2 regions of the Streptomyces sp. Tu 3180 genome follow, and region 2 is predicted to be linked to the other one. Evidence: riboswitches for the same ligand, from Rfam matches in the RefSeq annotation. Region 2 holds a riboswitch; the other holds the start of a gene.

Region 1 (9,293 bases), 1.4 Mb from region 2:
TCCACGAACTCCACGACGGGGACGTCCGGAGCCGGCCGCCGGCCGGTGGCGAGCCGCACCTGCTCCCGGGTGTTGGCGTCGTCGCTGTAGACCAGCACCGTGGCGGTCGCCTGCATGGTTCCTCCACCTGTCGAGAGAGGGCAGCACTGTCGGGAACTTCGGGTACCGATGGCGCGGATGCTACCCCTTCCGACCGCCTGTCCACACTGGTTCGGACACGCCTGCGAGCGGCCGTTCCCTGGGCCATCCGGGCAGTACAGGAGGGGCGAACACACCGAACGGCACCCCCGGGAGTGAGGGCGGGATAAGCGACCGACATAATGTCGGCGTGGCGACAGCAACGACAGTAGATACCGGGCACGCGCACCCGTCGGTCAACCGGCCGAACCTCACCAGCGTCGGAACCATCATCTGGCTGAGTTCCGAGCTGATGTTCTTCGCGGCCCTCTTCGCGATGTACTTCACCCTGCGATCGGTGACCGGACCCGACTTCTGGTCGGAGAAGGCCGACGCCCTGAACTTCCCGTTCTCGGCGGCGAACACCACGATCCTGGTGCTCTCCTCCCTCACCTGCCAGCTCGGCGTGTTCGCCGCCGAGCGCGGTGACGTGAAGAAGCTCCGGATGTGGTTCATCGTCACCTTCGTCATGGGCGCGGTCTTCATCGGCGGCCAGGTCTTCGAGTACACCGAGCTGGTCATGCACGAGGGCCTGTCCCTCTCCTCCGACCCGTACGGCTCGGTGTTCTACCTGACCACCGGCTTCCACGGCCTGCACGTGACGGGCGGTCTCATCGCCTTCCTGCTGGTCCTGGGCCGGACCTACGCGGCCCGGAGGTTCACCCACGAGCAGGCGACCGCGGCCATCGTCGTGTCCTACTACTGGCACTTCGTCGATGTCGTCTGGATCGGCCTCTTCGCCACGATCTACATGATCAAGTAGCCGGGCCCGCATCCGCGCGCGCTCCCGAAGCGCACCAACCAGAAGCATCGACGCAGAAGATCCTGACACCGGGGTAATCCGTGAAAAAGCTCTCCGCACGACGACGCCACCCGCTGGCAGCGCTCGTCGTCCTACTCCTCGCGCTGGCATGCACCGGGGGGCTCTACGCCGTGTTCGCACCCGCGGACAAGGCGCAGGCCGACGAAACCGCCCAGTCCCTCACCATCGAGGAGGGCAAGAAGCTCTACGCGGTCGGCTGCGCCAGCTGCCACGGCACCGGCGGTCAGGGCACCTCCGACGGTCCGAGCCTGGTGGGCGTGGGCGCCGCGGCCGTGGACTTCCAGGTGGGCACCGGCCGCATGCCGGCCCACACCTCGCAGGCGGCGCAGATCCCGGACAAGAGGGCGATCTACACCCAGGCCCAGATCGACCAGCTGGCGGCGTACATCGCCTCCCTGGGCGCCGGCCCCGCCATCCCGACCGAGGAGCAGTACGGTCCCGAGGGCGCCGACATCGCCAAGGGCGGCGAGCTGTTCCGCAACAACTGCGCCCAGTGCCACAACTTCACCGGCAAGGGTGGCGCGCTGACGCACGGCAAGTACGCGCCGAGCCTCGAGGACGTCTCCCCCAAGCACATCTACGAGGCCATGCTCACCGGCCCGCAGAACATGCCCTCCTTCCCCGACAGCACGATGCCGGAGCAGAACAAGAAGGACATCATCGCGTACCTGGGCGAGGTCAACAGCGACAAGTCCGAGAGCCCGGGCGGCATGGAGCTGGGCGGGCTCGGCCCGGTCAGTGAGGGCCTGTTCGGCTGGATCTTCGGTCTCGGTGGACTGATCGTCGTCGCTGTGTGGGTCGCCGCTCGGACCGCAAAGGCCAAGAAGTCATGAGTAGCCAAGACATTCCCGAAGAGAACCTGCCCGCAGAGCGGGACACCGCCCACGGTGCGCTGGGCGTCGCGGACGAGAAGCACCCGTTCGCCGACCCGGGGCTGCCGCCCCACGAGCACCGGATCCAGGACATCGACGAGCGGGCCGCCAAGCGCTCCGAGCGCACGGTCGCCCTGCTGTTCACGCTGTCGATGCTGGCCACCATCGGCTTCATCGCCGCGTTCGTGGCGATCCCGGTCGACAAGATCGTCTACGTCTTCCCGCTGGGTCACGTCAGCGCCCTGAACCTCGCGCTCGGCGTGACGCTCGGCATCGCGCTGTTCGCCATCGGCGCGGGCGCGGTCCACTGGGCCCGCACCCTGATGTCCGACGAGGAGCTGACCGACGAGCGGCACCCGATCGAGGCGCCGCCGGAGGTCCGGACCAAGGTCATGGACGACTTCCGGCAGGGTGCCAAGGAGTCGCAGCTCGGTCGCCGCAAGCTGATCCGCAACACCATGTTCGGTGCCCTCACCCTGGTGCCGCTGTCCGGCGTCGTGCTGCTGCGCGACCTCGGCCCGCTGCCCGAGGACAAGCTGCGCCACACCGCCTGGTCGAAGGGCAAGCTGCTCATCAACCAGAACACCGACGAGCCGATGCGTCCCTCCGACATCGTCACCGGCTCGCTCACGTTCGCCAAGCCCGAGGGCCTGGACGAGCACGACCACGACTTCAACAACGAGATCGCCAAGGCCGCCCTGATGATCGTCCGCATCAAGCCGGACGACATCAAGGACAAGCGCACGCTCGAGTGGTCGCACGAGGGCATCCTCGCGTACTCGAAGATCTGCACCCACGTCGGTTGCCCGATCTCCCTGTACGAGCAGCAGACGCACCACGTCCTGTGCCCCTGCCACCAGTCCACCTTCGACCTCTCCGACGGTGCCAAGGTCATCTTCGGTCCCGCCGGTCACCCGCTGCCGCAGCTGCGCATCGGCGTGAACGACGAGGGCTACCTCGAAGCGCTCGCCGACTTCGACGAGCCCGTCGGTCCTGCATTCTGGGAGCGCGGATGAGTACCAACACCACCACCGATTCCCGCTCTCGCGGGAGGGCCCCGGCCGGCGAACGCGTCGCCGACTGGGCCGACGGCCGGCTCGGGATCTACTCCCTGGCCAAGGCCAACATGCGCAAGATCTTCCCGGACCACTGGTCCTTCATGCTGGGCGAGATCTGCCTCTACAGCTTCCTGATCATCATCCTCACGGGTGTGTATCTGACGCTGTTCTTCCACCCGTCGATGAACGAGGTGGAGTACCACGGCAGCTACATCCCGATGCAGGGACAGCTGATGTCGGAGGCGTACGCCTCCACCCTGGAGATCAGCTTCGACGTGCGCGGCGGTCTGCTCATCCGGCAGATCCACCACTGGGCGGCGGTCATCTTCCTGGCCGGCATGTTCGTGCACATGATGCGCGTCTTCTTCACCGGCGCGTTCCGCAAGCCGCGTGAGATCAACTGGCTGTTCGGCTTCCTGCTGTTCGTCCTCGGCATGTTCACCGGTTTCACCGGTTACTCGCTGCCGGACGACCTGCTCTCCGGAACCGGTGTCCGCTTCACCCAGGGCGCGATCCTGTCCGTGCCGATCGTCGGCACGTACATCTCGATGTTCCTGTTCGGCGGGGAGTTCCCCGGCACCGACTTCGTCGCCCGGTTCTACTCGATCCACATCCTGCTGCTGCCGGGCATCATGCTCGGTCTCGTGGTCGCCCACCTGATCCTGGTCTTCTACCACAAGCACACGCAGTTCGCGGGTGCCGGACGGACCAACAAGAACGTCGTGGGCATGCCGCTGCTGCCGGTCTACATGGCCAAGGCGGGAGGCTTCTTCTTCCTGGTCTTCGGCTTCACCGCCCTGATCGCCGGCATCGCGTCCATCAACCCGATCTGGAACCTGGGTCCGTACCGTCCGGACATGGTCTCCACGGGCGCCCAGCCCGACTGGTACATGGGCTTCGCCGAGGGCCTGGTCCGCGCCATGCCCGGCTGGGAGATCAACTTCTGGGGCCACACCCTGGTCCTGGGCGTCTTCGTCCCGCTGGTGCTGTTCGGCCTCTTCCTCGCGATCATCGCGCTTTACCCGTTCATCGAGTCCTGGATCACCGGGGACAAGCGCGAGCACCACATCCTGGACCGGCCGCGCAACGCCCCGACCCGTACGGCCTTCGGTGTCGCCTGGGTCACGGCGTACATGATCATGCTGATCGGTGGTGGCAACGACATCGTCGCCACGCACTTCAACCTCTCGATCAACGCGGTCACCTGGTTCGTCCGCATCGGCTTCTTCGTGGGCCCGGTCATCGCGTTCATCGTCACCAAGCGGATCTGCCTCGGCCTGCAGCGCCGGGACAAGGACAAGGTGCTGCACGGCCGCGAGTCGGGCATCATCAAGCGCCTGCCGCACGGTGAGTTCATCGAGGTGCACGAGCCGCTCAGCCAGGAGCAGATGTACACCCTCACGGCGCACGAGCAGTACAAGCCCGCCGAGATCGGCCCCGAGGTCGACGAGAACGGCGTCAGGCGCAAGGTGAAGGGCTCCGAGAAGCTGCGCGCCAAGCTGAGCGAGGCGTACTACGGCGAGGAGTCCCAGATTCCGAAGCCCACCGTCGAGGAGTACAAGGAGATCACGAGCGGCCACGGCCACCACTGATCGCAGCGCTCGCCACGCCACGGTCGAAGGGCCCCGTCCGGTGTTCGGACGGGGCCCTTCGCCGTGCCCGGGGGTGGATAGGGTGGTCCTGGAAGACCCTTCCCCCGACGATCAGGAGCGGCTGATGAGCGCTGTGACCCCCGCTGGAGGCGACACCGCGGCGGGCCGCTCCTGGCCCGCCCTGCTGAACGGACTGCTGGACGGCCGGGACCTGTCCGCCGACGACACCGCCTGGGCGATGGACCTCATCATGCGCGGCGAGGCGACCGACGCGCAGATCGCCGGCTTCGCGGTGTCCCTGCGGGCCAAGGGCGAGACGGTCGAGGAGATCACCGGCTGCGTGCGGGCGATGTACGACCACGCCAGGGTGATCGAGGTGCCCGGGGCGACGGTCGACATCGTCGGCACCGGCGGCGACGGCGCCAAGACGGTGAACATCTCCACGATGTCCTCGATCGTCGTCGCCGGCACCGGCGCGAAGGTCGTCAAGCACGGCAACCGGGCCGCCTCCTCCGCGTCCGGTGCCTCCGACGTCCTGGAGAAGCTGGGCGTCAACCTGGAGCTGACCCCGCTGCGGGTGGCCGAGGTCGCCGAGGAGGCCGGGATCACCTTCTGCTTCGCGGTGAAGTTCCACCCGGCGCTGCGCCACGTGGCCGCCGCCCGCGGACAGCTGGGCATCCGCACGGTGTTCAACTTCCTCGGCCCGCTGGCCAACCCGGCGCGGGTCAAGGCGCAGGCGGTGGGGGTCGCCGACCCCCGGATGGCGCCCATCATGGCCGGGGTCTTCGCCGAACGCGGCAACTCCACGCTGGTGTTCCGCGGCGACGACGGCCTGGACGAGCTGACCACCACCGCCACCTCCAGGGTGTGGGTGGTGCGCGACGGCAAGGTGGACGAGGAGACCTTCGACCCGCGCGACGTCGGCATCGAGCTGGTGCCCGTGGAGGCCCTGCGCGGCGCCGACGCCTCCTACAACGCGGAGGTCGCCCGCCGGCTGCTGGACGGCGAACCGGGCCCCGTACGGGACGCGGTGCTGCTGAACTCGGCGGCGGCGCTGGTCGCCCTGGAGCCGGGCTCCGGCCCCCTGACCGAGCGGATCCGCACCGGGATGGCGAAGGCGGCCGAGGCGATCGACTCGGGGGCCGCCAAGCGGGTCCTGGAGCGCTGGGTGGCCGTCAGCAACGCGTAGCCCCCGCCGGGGAGACGTCCCGCGATCCGGACACGGGTTGCGGGACGCCGGTCACCTCACGTAGTTTCCTGTCCAGGTCACGAGCGACAGCCATCAGGCCCCGGCCGGCTGTCCGGCAACCCTCCGTCCGTGGCGGGGTGCCCCGGGTGAGGACCAGGCCGTGAGCAGCAAGGCTCACGGCAAGCGCGGACCCCTCGCACACCAGGGGTCCTGGTCGTCGAGGAGCCTTCCGTGAGCAAGCGAATGCGTTAGGGCTGCCGAGCCCCGCCTCCGCCCACCCCTTCCTTTCTCCTTCGCGCTCGAGCGCCGTCCGCTCGCGCGGGGATTCCGCCTGCCCCACGGGAGTTCGCCATGTCCGTCTCCGCCGTCGCCGCCGACCGGTCCGTCCGTGCCCCGCTGCCCGTCCTGGGCCGGGACGTCACCGTCCCCCTCGTCACCGGTGGCGAGGTCACCTACGCCGCCCTCGACTACGCCGCCAGCGCCCCCGCCCTCCAGCGCGTGTGGGACGACGTGGCCGCCTACGCGCCGTACTACGGCAGCGTCCACCGGGGCGCCGGTTACCTCTCCCAGCTCTCCACCGACCTGTTCGAGAACGCCCGCCGCACCGTCGCCGGGTTCCTCGACTGCCGTGCCGGGGACCAGGTGGTGTTCACCCGCTCCACCACCGACTCCCTGAACCTGCTCGCCGCCGCGCTGCCCGCCGGCTGCGAGGTCTTCGTCTTCGAGACCGAGCACCACGCCTCCCTGCTGCCCTGGCGCGACGCCCGCGTCACGTACCTCGACGCCCCGGACAGCCCGCGCCGGGCCGTGGAGACCCTGGAGCGCGCCCTCGCCGACCGCGACCCTTCCCCAGGCTCTCGGCTCCGCTCGAGCAGGGGAGGCCCCGATGGCCCGGCCCTGGTGTGCGTCACCGGCGCCTCCAACGTCACCGGTGAGCTGTGGCCCGTACGGGAACTGGCCGCCGTCGCGCACGCGCACGGCGCCCGGATCGTCCTGGACGCCGCCCAGCTGGCCCCGCACCACGCCGTCTCGGTGACCGAACTGGACGTCGACTGGGTCGCCTTCTCCGGGCACAAGCTGTACGCCCCCTTCGGCTCCGGCGTCCTGGCCGGCCGCGCCGACTGGCTGCGGGAGGCCGAGCCGTACCTCGCGGGCGGCGGCGCCAGCCGCAGGGTCACCCGGCGCGCGGACGGGGGAGTGGACGTGGAGTGGCACGACGGCGCGGCCCGTCACGAGGCCGGCTCGCCCAACGTCATCGGCGCCCACTCCATCGCCTCCGCCTGCAAGGCGCTCACCGAGGCCGGCTTCGACGCGCTGGCCGCGCGTGAGGAGCACCTGATCCGCACGGTGCGCGAGGGGCTCGCGGACGTCCCCGAGGTGCGGTTCCTGTCCCTGTTCGGGGACGACGCCCCGCGCGTCGGCGTGCTCTCCTTCGTCGTCGAGGGCTGGAACAGCTCCCACTTCGCCGCGGCGCTGTCCGCCGAGTACGGCATCGGCGTACGCGACGGGCTGTTCTGCGCCCACCCGCTGGTGCGCAGGCTGCTCGGCGGTGACCCGGAGGCCCAGGGCGAGTGCGGCGCCCCCGAGGCGGCACCGGGGGAGAGGTCCCTCAACGCCATCCGCGTCAGCTTCGGCGCGGGCACGCCGGACGAGCACGTGGAGCGGTTCGTGCGGGCGGTCGGGGAGCTCGTGCGGGACGGGGCGAAGTGGAACTACCGCACGGTGGACGGGCGGTGCGTGCCCGACACCTCGGCGCGCACCGCGGCGGCCGGCTCCGCGTGAACCGGTAGCCGGGCGCCCAGGACGATCATCCGCAGGGCCCGTTCCGTGGCGTCGGTGAGGAGTTCGGCGCCGCGGACCAGGGCCTCGGCGAGGGCCATCGGGGCGGGCAGGATGCCGTGGCAGGCGTCCACGCCCGGCACGTCGTGCGCCCCCTCGCCGAGCGTCCCCGCCAGCGCGAGCACCGGGCGCCCGTACCGCTTGGCGCGGCGGGCCACCTCCGCCGGGACCTTGCCGCGCGGCGTCTGGTGGTCCAGGGCGCCCTCGGCGGTGACGACCAGGTCGGCGCGGGCCAGCCGGGCGTCCAGGTCGAGGTGGTCCAGCAGGACGTCGAAGCGGGGGAGGAGACGCGCGCCGAGGGCGGCGAGACCGGCGCCGAGCCCGCCGGAGGCGCCCGTGCCGGGGCCGTGGCGCAGATCGGTGCCGGTGACGGCGAGATCGCGGGTGAGGACGCGCGCCCAGTTCTCCAGTCCCGCCGACAACTCCTCGACCTGGGCCGGGGTCGCCCCCTTCTGCGGGCCGAACACCCGGGCCACGCCCCGCTCGCCGCACAGCACGTTGAAGGGGTTGCAGGCGACGAGGAGCTCCACGTCGTCCAGCCGGGGATCGAGGCCGGCCGGGTCGATGCGCGCCAGGCGCGTCAACTCACGTCCGCCCCGCGGCAGTTCGAAACCGTCCGCATCCAGCAGCCGGGCGCCGAGGGCCTGGAGCGCGCCCGCGCCGCCGTCGGAGGTGCCCGAGTCGCCGCAGCCGACCAGGACGCGCCGCACGCCCTGGTCGAGCGCCGCGCGGATCAGCTCGCCGACGCCGTACGTGGTCGTGGCGCCGGGGTCGCGCCGGGTGCGCGGGACCAGGGAGAGGCCCGCGACCGCCGCCATCTCCACCACCGCGGTCTCCCGGGAGCCGAGGAGCGCGAAGTGCGTGCCGACCGGTTCGCCGACCGGGCCCGTGGCGGCCAGGGCGACCAGCCGCCCGCCGGTCGCGGCGGCCAGCGCCGGGGCCGTGCCCTCGCCGCCGTCCACCAGCGGGATCCGGTCGATCTCCGCGTCCGGCAGGACCCGGCGGACGCCCGCCGCGATGGCGTCGGCGGCGGCCTCGGCGGACAGCGACTCCTTGAAGCCGCTGGGGGCTACGACGACACGGGTGAGCATGCGATCACTCCTGGTGGGACGGGAGGCCCGGCGGGCCGGGCCTCGGTGGTTCGGGGAGGGCTAGCGGGTCACGGGGACGCCGAGCAGCGGCCACACCGCGACGGCGAACAGCAGGACCAGGGCGGCGGTCAGCGGGGCCAGCACGGCGGACAGCCGCAGCAGGTCGCGCGGGGTGTAGGTGGGGGTGCCGGGGATCTCCGCGAAGAGCGTGACCGGTTTCGCGGAGGCCGGCAGCGTGTGGCAGAAGCCCGCGGCGGCGGTGGAGGCCAGCGCCGCCGCGACCGGGTTCACCCCGGCGCCCGCGGCCGCCGCGACCACCAGCGGGACCAGCACCGAGGAACGGGCGGAACGGGACTGCAGGACGAGGTGGGCGGCCGTGCCGACCGCGACGACGACCCCCAGGAACATCACCGGGGTGATGCCCGACGGCACCCCCCCGACCAGCCACTTCGCCGCACCCGACTCGGCGAGCGCCACGCCCATCGCCATGGTCGCCGCCATGAACAGCAGCAGCGACCAGGGCACCGTCCTCAGCGCGTCCTTCAGCCGTACGGTGCCCAGCGCCGGCGAGGCGGCGACGACCGCGCCGATCAGCGCCACCACGGCCGGCGGCACCCGGTGCAGCGGCTCGCTGCACCACAGGGCGACGACC
Region 2 (9,293 bases):
ATGGAGCCGCCCTCCACCAGCCGGGCCACGCCGTCCGCGACCTCCACCTCCAGCGGGCCGAGCATGTAGCGGCCGTCGCCGAAGCCGGCCGCGTCCATCGCGTCCGTGATGAACGCGACCCGTGCCGCGCCCGCGTGGTGGAACGCCAGCCGCAGCGCGGCCGGGTGCAGGTGCGTGCCGTCGTTGATCAGCTCCACCGTGACCCGCTCGTCCTCCAGGAGGGCCGTGATGGGGCCGGGGGCGCGGTGGCCGAGGGGCGGCATCGCGTTGAAGAGGTGGGTGGCGACCGTGGCGCCGGCCTCGATGGCCTGCACCGTCTGCTCGTACGTCGCGTCCGTGTGGCCGACGGCGGCGATCACGCCGTGCTCGGCCAGCAGGCGCACCGAGTCGAGGCCGCCCGGCAGCTCGGTGGCGAGCGTGACCATCCTCGCGTGCCCGCGCGCCGCGTCGAGGAGTTTGCGGACCTCCGCCGGGTCCGGGTCGCGCAGCAGCTCCTCGGAGTGGGCGCCCTTGCGGCACGGCGAGATGAACGGACCCTCGAAGTGGATGCCCGCGATCTCGCCCTGCTCGGCCAGCTCGGCCAGCAGGCCGGCGCGCCGGGCGAGGAAGTCCGTGTCGCCGGTGACGGTGGAGGCGACCAGGGTGGTGGTGCCGTGCAGCCGGTGGGTGCGGATGCCCCTGAGGACGTCGTCGGCCGTCCCGGAGGTGAAGGACGCCCCGCCGCCGCCGTGGTTGTGCAGGTCGACGAAGCCGGGGACCAGCCAGTGGCCGGACGCGTCGAGCGTCTCGGTGTTCTCGGCGCCCCCGGGGACGGCGGCGGCGATCCGCGCGCCGTCGACGATCACGCGGCCGTCGTCCACGGTCCCGGTGGGCAGTACCACCCGGGCACCGGTGAGAACCTTGGTGGGGGCCATCAGGTGGGTACCTCCGAGGGGGCTGAGGGGTCCGAGGGATCGGCGGTTTCGAGGAGATCCCAGGCGAGGAGTCCCGCGCCCAGGCATCCGGCGGTGTCCCCGAGCGCCGCGGGGACCAGGGACGGCAGCTTCTGGAAGGTGACCCGCCGCCGGACGGCCTCCCGCAGTGGTGAGAACAAGGTTTCCCCCGCCTCGGCCAGCCCGCCACCGATGATCAGCGTGCGCGGGTCCAGCAGGGTGAGCGCGGTGACCAGCCCGTCGGCGAGCGCGTCGACCGCCTCCTGCCACACCGCGCGGGCCCGTGCGTCCCCCGACTCCACGGCCTTGGCGCAGTCGGCCGCGTCCGCGCCGGGATCGCCGCAGGCCGCCGCCCACGCCTCGCTCACCGCCGACGCGGACGCGAACCGCTCCAGGCAGCCGCGCTGACCGCACGGGCAGGGGGTGCCCCGGGGCCGTACGACGATGTGGCCGATCTCGCCCGCGAAGCCGTGCGCGCCCGCCTCCACCCGGCCGTCGATGCCGATGGCGCCCGCGATCCCGGTGCCCAGCGGCACGAACAGGAACCGGTCGGTGCCCCGGCCCGCCCCGATCCGCCCCTCGGCGAGCCCGCCGGTGCGCACGTCGTGGCCGAGGGCGACGGGGACGCCGCCGAGGCGTTCGGTGAGCAGCGCGCGCAGCGGGACGTCGCGCCAGCCGAGGTTGGCCGCGTAGACGGCGACGCCCTCCGCCTCGTCGACGATGCCGGGGACGGCGACGCCGGCGGCGCGGGCGGGCGCGCCGTAGTGCTCGATGCCGTGGGCGCGCAGCTCGGCGGCGAAGTCGAGGATGTCCGCGACGACGGCGTCCGGACCGCGTTCGCGACCGGTGGCCCGGCGGGCCTGGTGCAGCAGCGCGCCGTCCGCCCCGACCAGGGCGGCCTTCATCCCGGTGCCGCCCACGTCGAGGGCGATGACATGTCTCACGGGGGACAGTGTGGACCGGAGACCCGCGAGAGGTCTAGTCCACTTACGTGGTGTAGACCTTGTTTCGATAATCGGAAAGTCTTCGGATGACGCGGGGCGTCAGGGTTGAGGTTGAGAGCAGTGCAGCGGCGGGCCAGGGCAAGGACGATCGCGGTGGTGTCCGCGCTGGGGCTGATGGGGGTCCTCGGCGGATGCGGTGACGGCGGTTCCTCCGACGTGACCCTGAAGCTGGTCGCCGCCGACTACGGCAACGGCGCGGCCGACAGTTCCGAGAAGTACTGGGCCGATCTGGTCGAGCGGTACGAGGCCGACCACCCCGGCGTGACGGTCGACGTCAGCGTCCACTCCTGGACCGACGTCGACCGCAAGGTCAAGGAGATGGTCGACGCGGGCGACCCGCCGGACCTGGCGCAGATCGGCGCGTACGCCGACTACGCGGCCGACGGCCTGCTCTACAAGGCCGACGACCTGCTCTCCATCCCCGTCCAGGCGGACTTCCTCTCCCAGCTGGCCACGGCGGGCGAGGTCAACGGGATCCAGTACGGCATGCCCTTCGCCTCCTCCACGCGCGTGCTCTTCTACAACAAGGAGCTGTTCGCCGAGGCCGGCATCACCCCGCCGACGACCTGGGACGAGCTCGCCGCGAACGCCGAGGCGCTCAAGGCCGAGGGCGTGAAGTACCCCTACGCGCTGCCGCTCGGCCCGGAGGAGGCGCAGGCCGAGACCATGCAGTGGCTGCTCAGCGGCGGGGGCGGCTACACCGACCTGATGGGCACGTACAGCATCGACTCGGTGGAGAACGTCGAGACGTTCAACTGGCTGAAGAACGAGCTGGTCGGCAAGGGCCTGACCGGTCCGGTCGCGCCCGGCGAGCTCGACCGGGCCGAGGCGTTCGCCGCGTTCGCCGCCGGTGACGTCGGCATGCTCAACGGCCACCCCTCGCTGATGGAGATGGCCCGGAAGAAGGGCGTGGAGTACGGCATGGTGCCGCTGCCGGGGGCCGACGGCGAGAGCCGGTCCACGCTCGGCGTCGCCGACTGGATGATGGCCTTCAAGAAGAACGGCCACCGCGACGAGGCCGGGGAGTTCCTCGACTTCGTCTACAGCGAGAAGAACGTGCTCGACTTCTCCCGCGAGTACGACCTGCTGCCGGTCACCAACTCCGCGTCCCGCACGATGAGCGCGTCCGCGCAGGACAAGCACCTCAAGCCCTTCCTCGACCAGCTGCCCACCTCGGAGCTCTACCCGGTCGGCGCCAACTCCTGGGCCACGGTCAGCGCGGAGATCAAGAAGAGGATCGGCAAGGCGGTCGCCCCGGGCGGCAGCCCGGCGAGCGTCCTGGGCGGGATCCAGGCGACGGCCACCCGGGCGGAGAACGCGGAGTAGGCGCCGCCCGGCCCCCGCGGGCCCCTGTCAGTGGCAGGGGCTACCGTGCGCACCATGGACGAGGAGCGGCTGGACCGACGCGGACAGGACATCCTCGCGCTGGAACGCCGTGGCTTCTCCGGCCCCGGCGCGAAGGAGCGGGCGATACGCGAGGAGCTGGGCCTGGCCCCGGTGCGCTACTACCAGCTCCTCAACGCCCTGCTCGACGACCCGCGCGCCCTGGCCCACGACCCGTTGACGGTGAACCGCCTGCGGCGGGTGAGGGAGGCCCGCCGCGCACAGCGCTGACGACGGCGCCCGGGCGGCCGCACGCGCGGCGGGGCGGGCGGCCGCACCGTGCGCCGCCGCGGTCCGGGCGGGTCCGTTCCCCGGGGCGCACCGCCCGCGGGGGCGCGGTCGCTCCCGCCGGCCGGGCGGCCGGGCGGCCGGGCGGCCGGGCGGCCGGGCGGCCGGCGGGCGTCGTCAGTCGATCCGGGCCGCCAGGGCCCGCAGCAGGTCCACCACGCCCGCCGGGCCGTCGACCACTACGTCCGCGCGCTCCCTCAGCTCGGTGACCTCGTCGCTGCCGCTGCACACCAGCAGGCCGGGCGTGCCGTCGGAGCGGAGCTTGTCGACGGCGGCGAAGGCGGGGAGGTCGCCCAGGTCGTCACCGGCGTACAGGACCGACTCGGCGCCGATCTCACGGGCGTACTCCGCCAGGGCGACGCCCTTGTCCATGCCGGGCGGGCGCAGCTCCAGGACCATGCGGCCGGGCTCGACGACCAGGCCGTGCCGGGTGGCGAGGCCGGTCAGCGGCTCGCGCAGCGCCTCGAAGGCGGCCCGGGGGTCGGCGGCCCGGCGGGTGTGGACGGCCACCGCCCGGCCCTTCTCCTCGATCCAGGTGCCCCGCCACGCGCCGACCCGGTCGAGCAGCCCCGGCAGTTCCGCCCGGGCGGCGGCGACCCCGGGGTGCGGGGCGGGCGCGGTGACCGTGCCGGTCACCGCGTCCCAGCGCTCGGCCCCGTAGTGGCCGAGAACGACCAGGTGCTCCAGGCCGGGCACGCCCGCGAAACCGCCGTGCCGCACGGCCACTCCGGCGGGCCGCCCGGTGACGACCGCGACGGCCGCCACCTTCGGGGCGAGCGCGGCGAGCCCGGGCACCGCGCCGGGGTGCGCGCGGGCCTGCTCCGGGTCGGGCACGATCGGTGCGAGCGTCCCGTCGAAGTCGAAGGCGACCAGCGCCCGTTCCGGACGCGCCAGGAGCGCCTCCAGTCCTTCCCGCCCGGCCCGCGTGGCGGGCGCGGGCAGGCGGCCGGCGGCACCGGGGTCCGTCGCGTCCGGGTCCGTCGTACCCGGGTTCACCGCGTCCGGGTCCGTCGTGTTCGGGTCCGTGGAATCCGTAGGGTTGCCCATGTCGCCAACCTATCCACGCTCCGGCGCTCGCACGCCTGCGCGACCGGTCGTACCGGCCGGCCGGACCGGCCGGCCTCACCCGGTCAGCCGGGCGTCCCCTCCCGCAGCGCGTCCAGCTGGTCCAGGAACCACCGCGCCGGCGGCAGCGCGGTCGCCGCCGCGGCCAGCCGCTTGGAGCGCGCCGCCCGCTCCTCCGGCGCCGTCGACAGCGCCTCGTGCAGCGCCCTCGCCGTGTCGACGACGTCGTACGGGTTGACGGTGATCGCGTCCTCGCCCAGCTCCTCGTGGGCGCCCGCCTCCCGCGACAGCACCAGCGCGCAGCCCGCGTCGGAGACGACCGGCACCTCCTTGGCGACCAGGTTCATGCCGTCGCGGATCGGGTTGACCAGGGCCACGTCGGCCAGTCGGTACGCCGCCAGCGACCGGGCGAAGTCGTCCTTGACGTGCAGCACGACCGGGGTCCAGCCCGGCGTCCCGTACCGCTCGTTGATCTCCTCCGCCACCCGCCGGACCTCGGCTGTGTACGCGCGGTACACCGCGAGGTCCTGGCGCGAGGGGTAGGCGAAGGCGACGTGCACGACGCGCTCGCGCCACTCGGGGTGGTCCTCCAGCAGCTGCCGGTAGGCCAGCAGGCCGCGCACGATGTTCTTCGACAGCTCGGTCCGGTCGACCCGGACGATCGTCCTGCGCGCGCCGCCGTCGGGAGCCGTGCCGATCTCCTCCCGCAGCGCGACGATCCGCTCCTCGACGTCCGCCTCGTGGGACCGGGCGCGCAGGAAGTCCGCGTCGGCCCCCAGCCCGTGCACGCCGATCCGCGTGTCCCCGGTGCCGTCCGCGAACCGCTCGCAGCACGCGGTGAACGCGTCCGCCCAGCGGTGGGTGAGGAAGCCCAGCCGGTCGGCGCCCAGCATCCCGCGCAGCACCTGGCCGGCGATGTCGTCGGGCAGCATCCGGAAGTACTCCGGCGGCGCCCACGGCGTGTGCGAGAAGTGGCCGATCCGCAGGTCGGGGCGGAGCGCGCGGAGCATCCCGGGGACCAGCGTCAGGTGGTAGTCCTGCACCAGCACCGCCGCCCCGGGCGCCGCCTCCTCGGCCAGCGCCTCGGCGAAGGCGCGGTTGTACGTCTCGTAGGACGCCCACTGCCGCCGGAACTCCGCGTCGAAGACCGGCTCCAGCGGGGTCTGGTACAGCATGTGGTGCACGAACCACAGCACCGAGTTGGCGATCCCGTTGTACGCGTCGGCGTGCACGTCCGCCGGGATGTCCAGCATCCGCACGCCGTCCTCGCCGACCCCGCGCCGCACGGCCTCGCGGTCGCCGTCGGACAGCGCCGAGCACACCCACAGCGCCCCCGCCTCCGGACCGATCGCCGACAGTCCGGACACCAGTCCGCCGCCGCCCCGTCTGGCCCGCAGCGAACCGTCCTCCCCCACCGTGTACGAGACGGGTCCGCGATTCGACGCGACCAGCACCTGAGCACCCTGAGCAGCCTGCGTGGAAGCCATAGACCTCAACCTAGCCCGCCCCCGAACGCTCAAACGTACGGATCGGCCGTCCACCGCGGGCCCGGTCAGGCCACCTCCCGTGCCTGGTACTCCGCGATCTCCGCCATCGGCGGCCGCTCCTCCGTGTCGACGGAGTACGTACGGGGCTCGAAGGTGTCGCCCGTCCGCTCGAACTGGGTGAGGGCCGGGCGGATCAGGTGGCCGCGGGCCAGCCGGAGCTGGGCGGTGCGGTAGATCGCGGCGGCCATGCGGCCGAGGGCCTGGCCGTCCTGGTGGCGGTGGATGCGGACGCCGACGTCGACCTGGGCCAGGGCGTCCAGGCCGACCAGGTGCAGGGCGTCGACCAGCATGCCGAGCTCCACGCCGTAGCCGACGGGGAAGGGGAGCCGTTCCAGCAGGGAGCGGCGGGCCGCGTACTCGCCGCCGAGCGGCTGGACGAAGCCGGCCAGCCGCGGCCAGTGCATGTTGAGCAGCGGGCGGGCCATCAGCTCCGTGACCCGGCCGCCCTGGCCGGCGGCGACCGTGCCGGGGGCGTCCTTGCCGGGCACCGTGAGCGGCCGGTCGTACATGGCCTTGACCAGGTGGACGTCCGGGTCGGTGAGCAGCGGGCCGACGATGCCGGAGACGAAGTCGGAGGAGAACTCCCTGAGGTCGGCGTCGACGAAGCAGACGATGTCGCCGCGGGTGACGAGCAGGGAGCGCCACAGCACCTCGCCCTTGCCGGGCACGGCCGGGATGCGGGGCAGGATCGCGTCCCGGTGCACCACCGTCGCCCCGGCCGCGGCGGCCGCCGCGGCCGTGCGGTCGGTCGAGCCGGAGTCGACGACCACGACCTCGTCGACCAGCGGCACCCGGAGCACCAGGTCGCGCCGGACCGCCGAGACGATGGCGCCGACCGTCTCCTCCTCGTTGAGCGCGGGCAGCACCACGCTGACCGTCCGCCCGGTGGCGCGCTTGGCCGCCATGATCTGGTGCAGCGGACGGTCGGTCACCGACCAGGAGCGTTCGCTCAGCCAGCGCTCGACTTCTTCCAGCACGGTCTGCGGCTCCTCACTTCTGTGATCCATCTCGCGGTTCGGACGACTATCTCCATTGTCCTGGCCTTCGGTTACAGTCTTGAACAGCGCGGATGACCATCGCATGCCGGGGTCGCCGCGCGGACAACTGAACACCGCTCATCCAGAGGGGCAGAGGGACACGGCCCGATGAAGCCCCGGCAACCCTCCAGCCGGTTCTCGTAGATCACCGTTGATCGCACCGCGAGGCTCCCGGCTAGGGAAGGTGCCAAATCCGTCTCACGGCGAGATGCGTCGTGAGGAAGATGAGGAGAAAGGGCCTCGCCTCACATGGCTGTGCAGACCGTTGCAAGCACCACCGATTCCGCCGCTCCCTCCGTCGACCTGGGCCCCGCCGCCGCGCTCTCCTGTCGCGAGTGCGGTCACCGCGTGCCGCTCGGCCCGGTCTTCGCCTGCGAGGAGTGTTTCGGCCCGCTGGAGATCGCCTACGACTTCTCGGACTACGACACCGAGGAGCTCCGCAAGCGGATCGAGGCGGGCCCCGCGAACATCTGGCGCTACGCGCCGCTGCTGCCCGTCCCGGCGGACGTGGCGACCCGGCCGAACCTCAACCCCGGCTGGACCAAGCTCGTCAAGGCCGACAACCTCGCCCGCGAACTCGGCGTCACCGGCGGCCTGTACGTCAAGGACGACTCCGGCAACCCGACGCACTCCTTCAAGGACCGCGTGGTCGCCCAGGCCCTGGAGGCCGCCCGCACCTTCGGCTTCACCACCCTGTCCTGCTCCTCCACCGGCAACCTGGCCGGCGCCGTCGGCGCCGCCGCCGCGCGCGCCGGACTGCGCTCCTGCGTGTTCATCCCGCACGACCTGGAGCAGGGCAAGGTCGTCATGGCCGCGGTCTACGGCGGCGAGCTCGTCGGCATCGAGGGCAACTACGACGACGTGAACCGCTTCTGCTCCGAGCTGATCGGCGACCCGGCCGGCGAGGGCTGGGGCTTCGTCAACGTCAACCTGCGGCCGTACTACGCGGAGGGCTCGAAGACCCTCGCGTACGAGATCTGCGAGCAGCTCGGCTGGCGGCTGCCGGACCAGATCGTCGTCCCGATCGCGTCCGGCTCGCAGCTCACGAAGATCGACAAGGGGCTGCAGGAGCTGATCAAGCTCGGTCTGGTCGAGGAGAAGCCGTACAAGATCTTCGGTGCGCAGGCCGAGGGCTGCTCGCCGGTGTCGGCCGCGTACAAGGCGGGGCACGACGTCGTCCGGCCGCAGAAGCCGAACACCATCGCCAAGTCGCTCGCCATCGGCAACCCCGCCGACGGCCCGTACGTCCTGGACATCGCGCGCCGTACGGGCGGTGCGGTGGAGGACGTGACGGACGAGCAGGTCGTGGACGCCATCAGGCTGCTCGCCCGCACCGAGGGCATCTTCGCCGAGACGGCGGGCGGTGTGACGGTCGGCGTGACGAAGAAGCTCATCGACGACGGCGTGCTCGACCCGGCCGGGACCACCGTCGTGCTCAACACCGGTGACGGCCTGAAGACCCTCGACGCGGTGGCCGGCACCGGCCTCACCGCGACCATCCGCCCCAACCTGGAGTCGTTCCGAGAGGCAGGCCTCGCATGAGCGTGACCGTCCGCATCCCCACCATCCTGCGCACCTACACCGGCGGCAAGGCCGAGGTGGACGCCGAGGGCGCCACCCTCGCCGAGGTCATCGAGGACCTGGAGAAGAACCACACCGGGATCGCCGCCCGGGTCCTGGACGACCAGGGCAGGCTGCGCCGCTTCGTCAACGTCTACGTCAACGACGACGACGTGCGCTTCGAGCAGGGTCTCCAGACGGCCACCCCGGACGGCGCGGGCGTCTCCATCATCCCGGCGGTCGCCGGCGGCTGATCATTACCGTCGGTAATTCCGGTTACCCGGCGTTCGTCGCACTGCCCCCTCCGTGAGAGAAGCGGAGGGGGCAATTCCATGGGGTTGAGCGCGGTAGAGTTGGGGAACACGCCCCCGATCCGCTGATCGGGAACCTTGAATTCCTGCCGCGCACCCGACTGGATGTAGCCAAAGTGTGGGTCTCCGTCGCGGCATTTGCGCCCTTTGTGTAGCCCGACTTGCC

Evidence for each region. Region 2 has a riboswitch for S-adenosylmethionine ahead of thrC (threonine synthase). Riboswitches for the same ligand answer to the same signal wherever they lie in the genome.
Region 1: another riboswitch for S-adenosylmethionine. It lies ahead of GL259_RS12025 (aminotransferase class V-fold PLP-dependent enzyme); the one in region 2 lies ahead of thrC (threonine synthase).

The regions. Positions count from the first base shown of each region.
Region 1 covers NZ_WOXS01000002.1:2,460,557-2,469,849, reverse strand. Annotated here, with positions in the region: gene GL259_RS12055 (hypothetical protein) at 1-116, opposite strand, end outside; gene GL259_RS12050 (heme-copper oxidase subunit III) at 329-940, shown strand; gene GL259_RS12045 (c-type cytochrome) at 1,021-1,833, shown strand; gene GL259_RS12040 (Rieske 2Fe-2S domain-containing protein) at 1,830-2,888, shown strand; gene GL259_RS12035 (cytochrome bc complex cytochrome b subunit) at 2,885-4,522, shown strand; gene trpD (anthranilate phosphoribosyltransferase) at 4,647-5,711, shown strand; SAM riboswitch class IV at 5,787-5,903, shown strand; gene GL259_RS12025 (aminotransferase class V-fold PLP-dependent enzyme) at 6,063-7,493, shown strand; gene GL259_RS12020 (glycerate kinase) at 7,424-8,641, opposite strand; gene GL259_RS12015 (SLC13 family permease) at 8,702-9,293, opposite strand, start outside.
Region 2 covers NZ_WOXS01000002.1:3,860,173-3,869,465, reverse strand. Annotated here, with positions in the region: gene nagA (N-acetylglucosamine-6-phosphate deacetylase) at 1-914, opposite strand, end outside; gene GL259_RS18200 (ROK family protein) at 914-1,837, opposite strand; gene GL259_RS18195 (extracellular solute-binding protein) at 2,051-3,262, shown strand; gene GL259_RS18190 (DUF3263 domain-containing protein) at 3,317-3,550, shown strand; gene otsB (trehalose-phosphatase) at 3,725-4,654, opposite strand; gene GL259_RS18180 (trehalose-6-phosphate synthase) at 4,738-6,159, opposite strand; gene GL259_RS18175 (glucosyl-3-phosphoglycerate synthase) at 6,225-7,196, opposite strand; SAM riboswitch class I at 7,332-7,487, shown strand; gene thrC (threonine synthase) at 7,506-8,798, shown strand; gene GL259_RS18165 (MoaD/ThiS family protein) at 8,795-9,070, shown strand.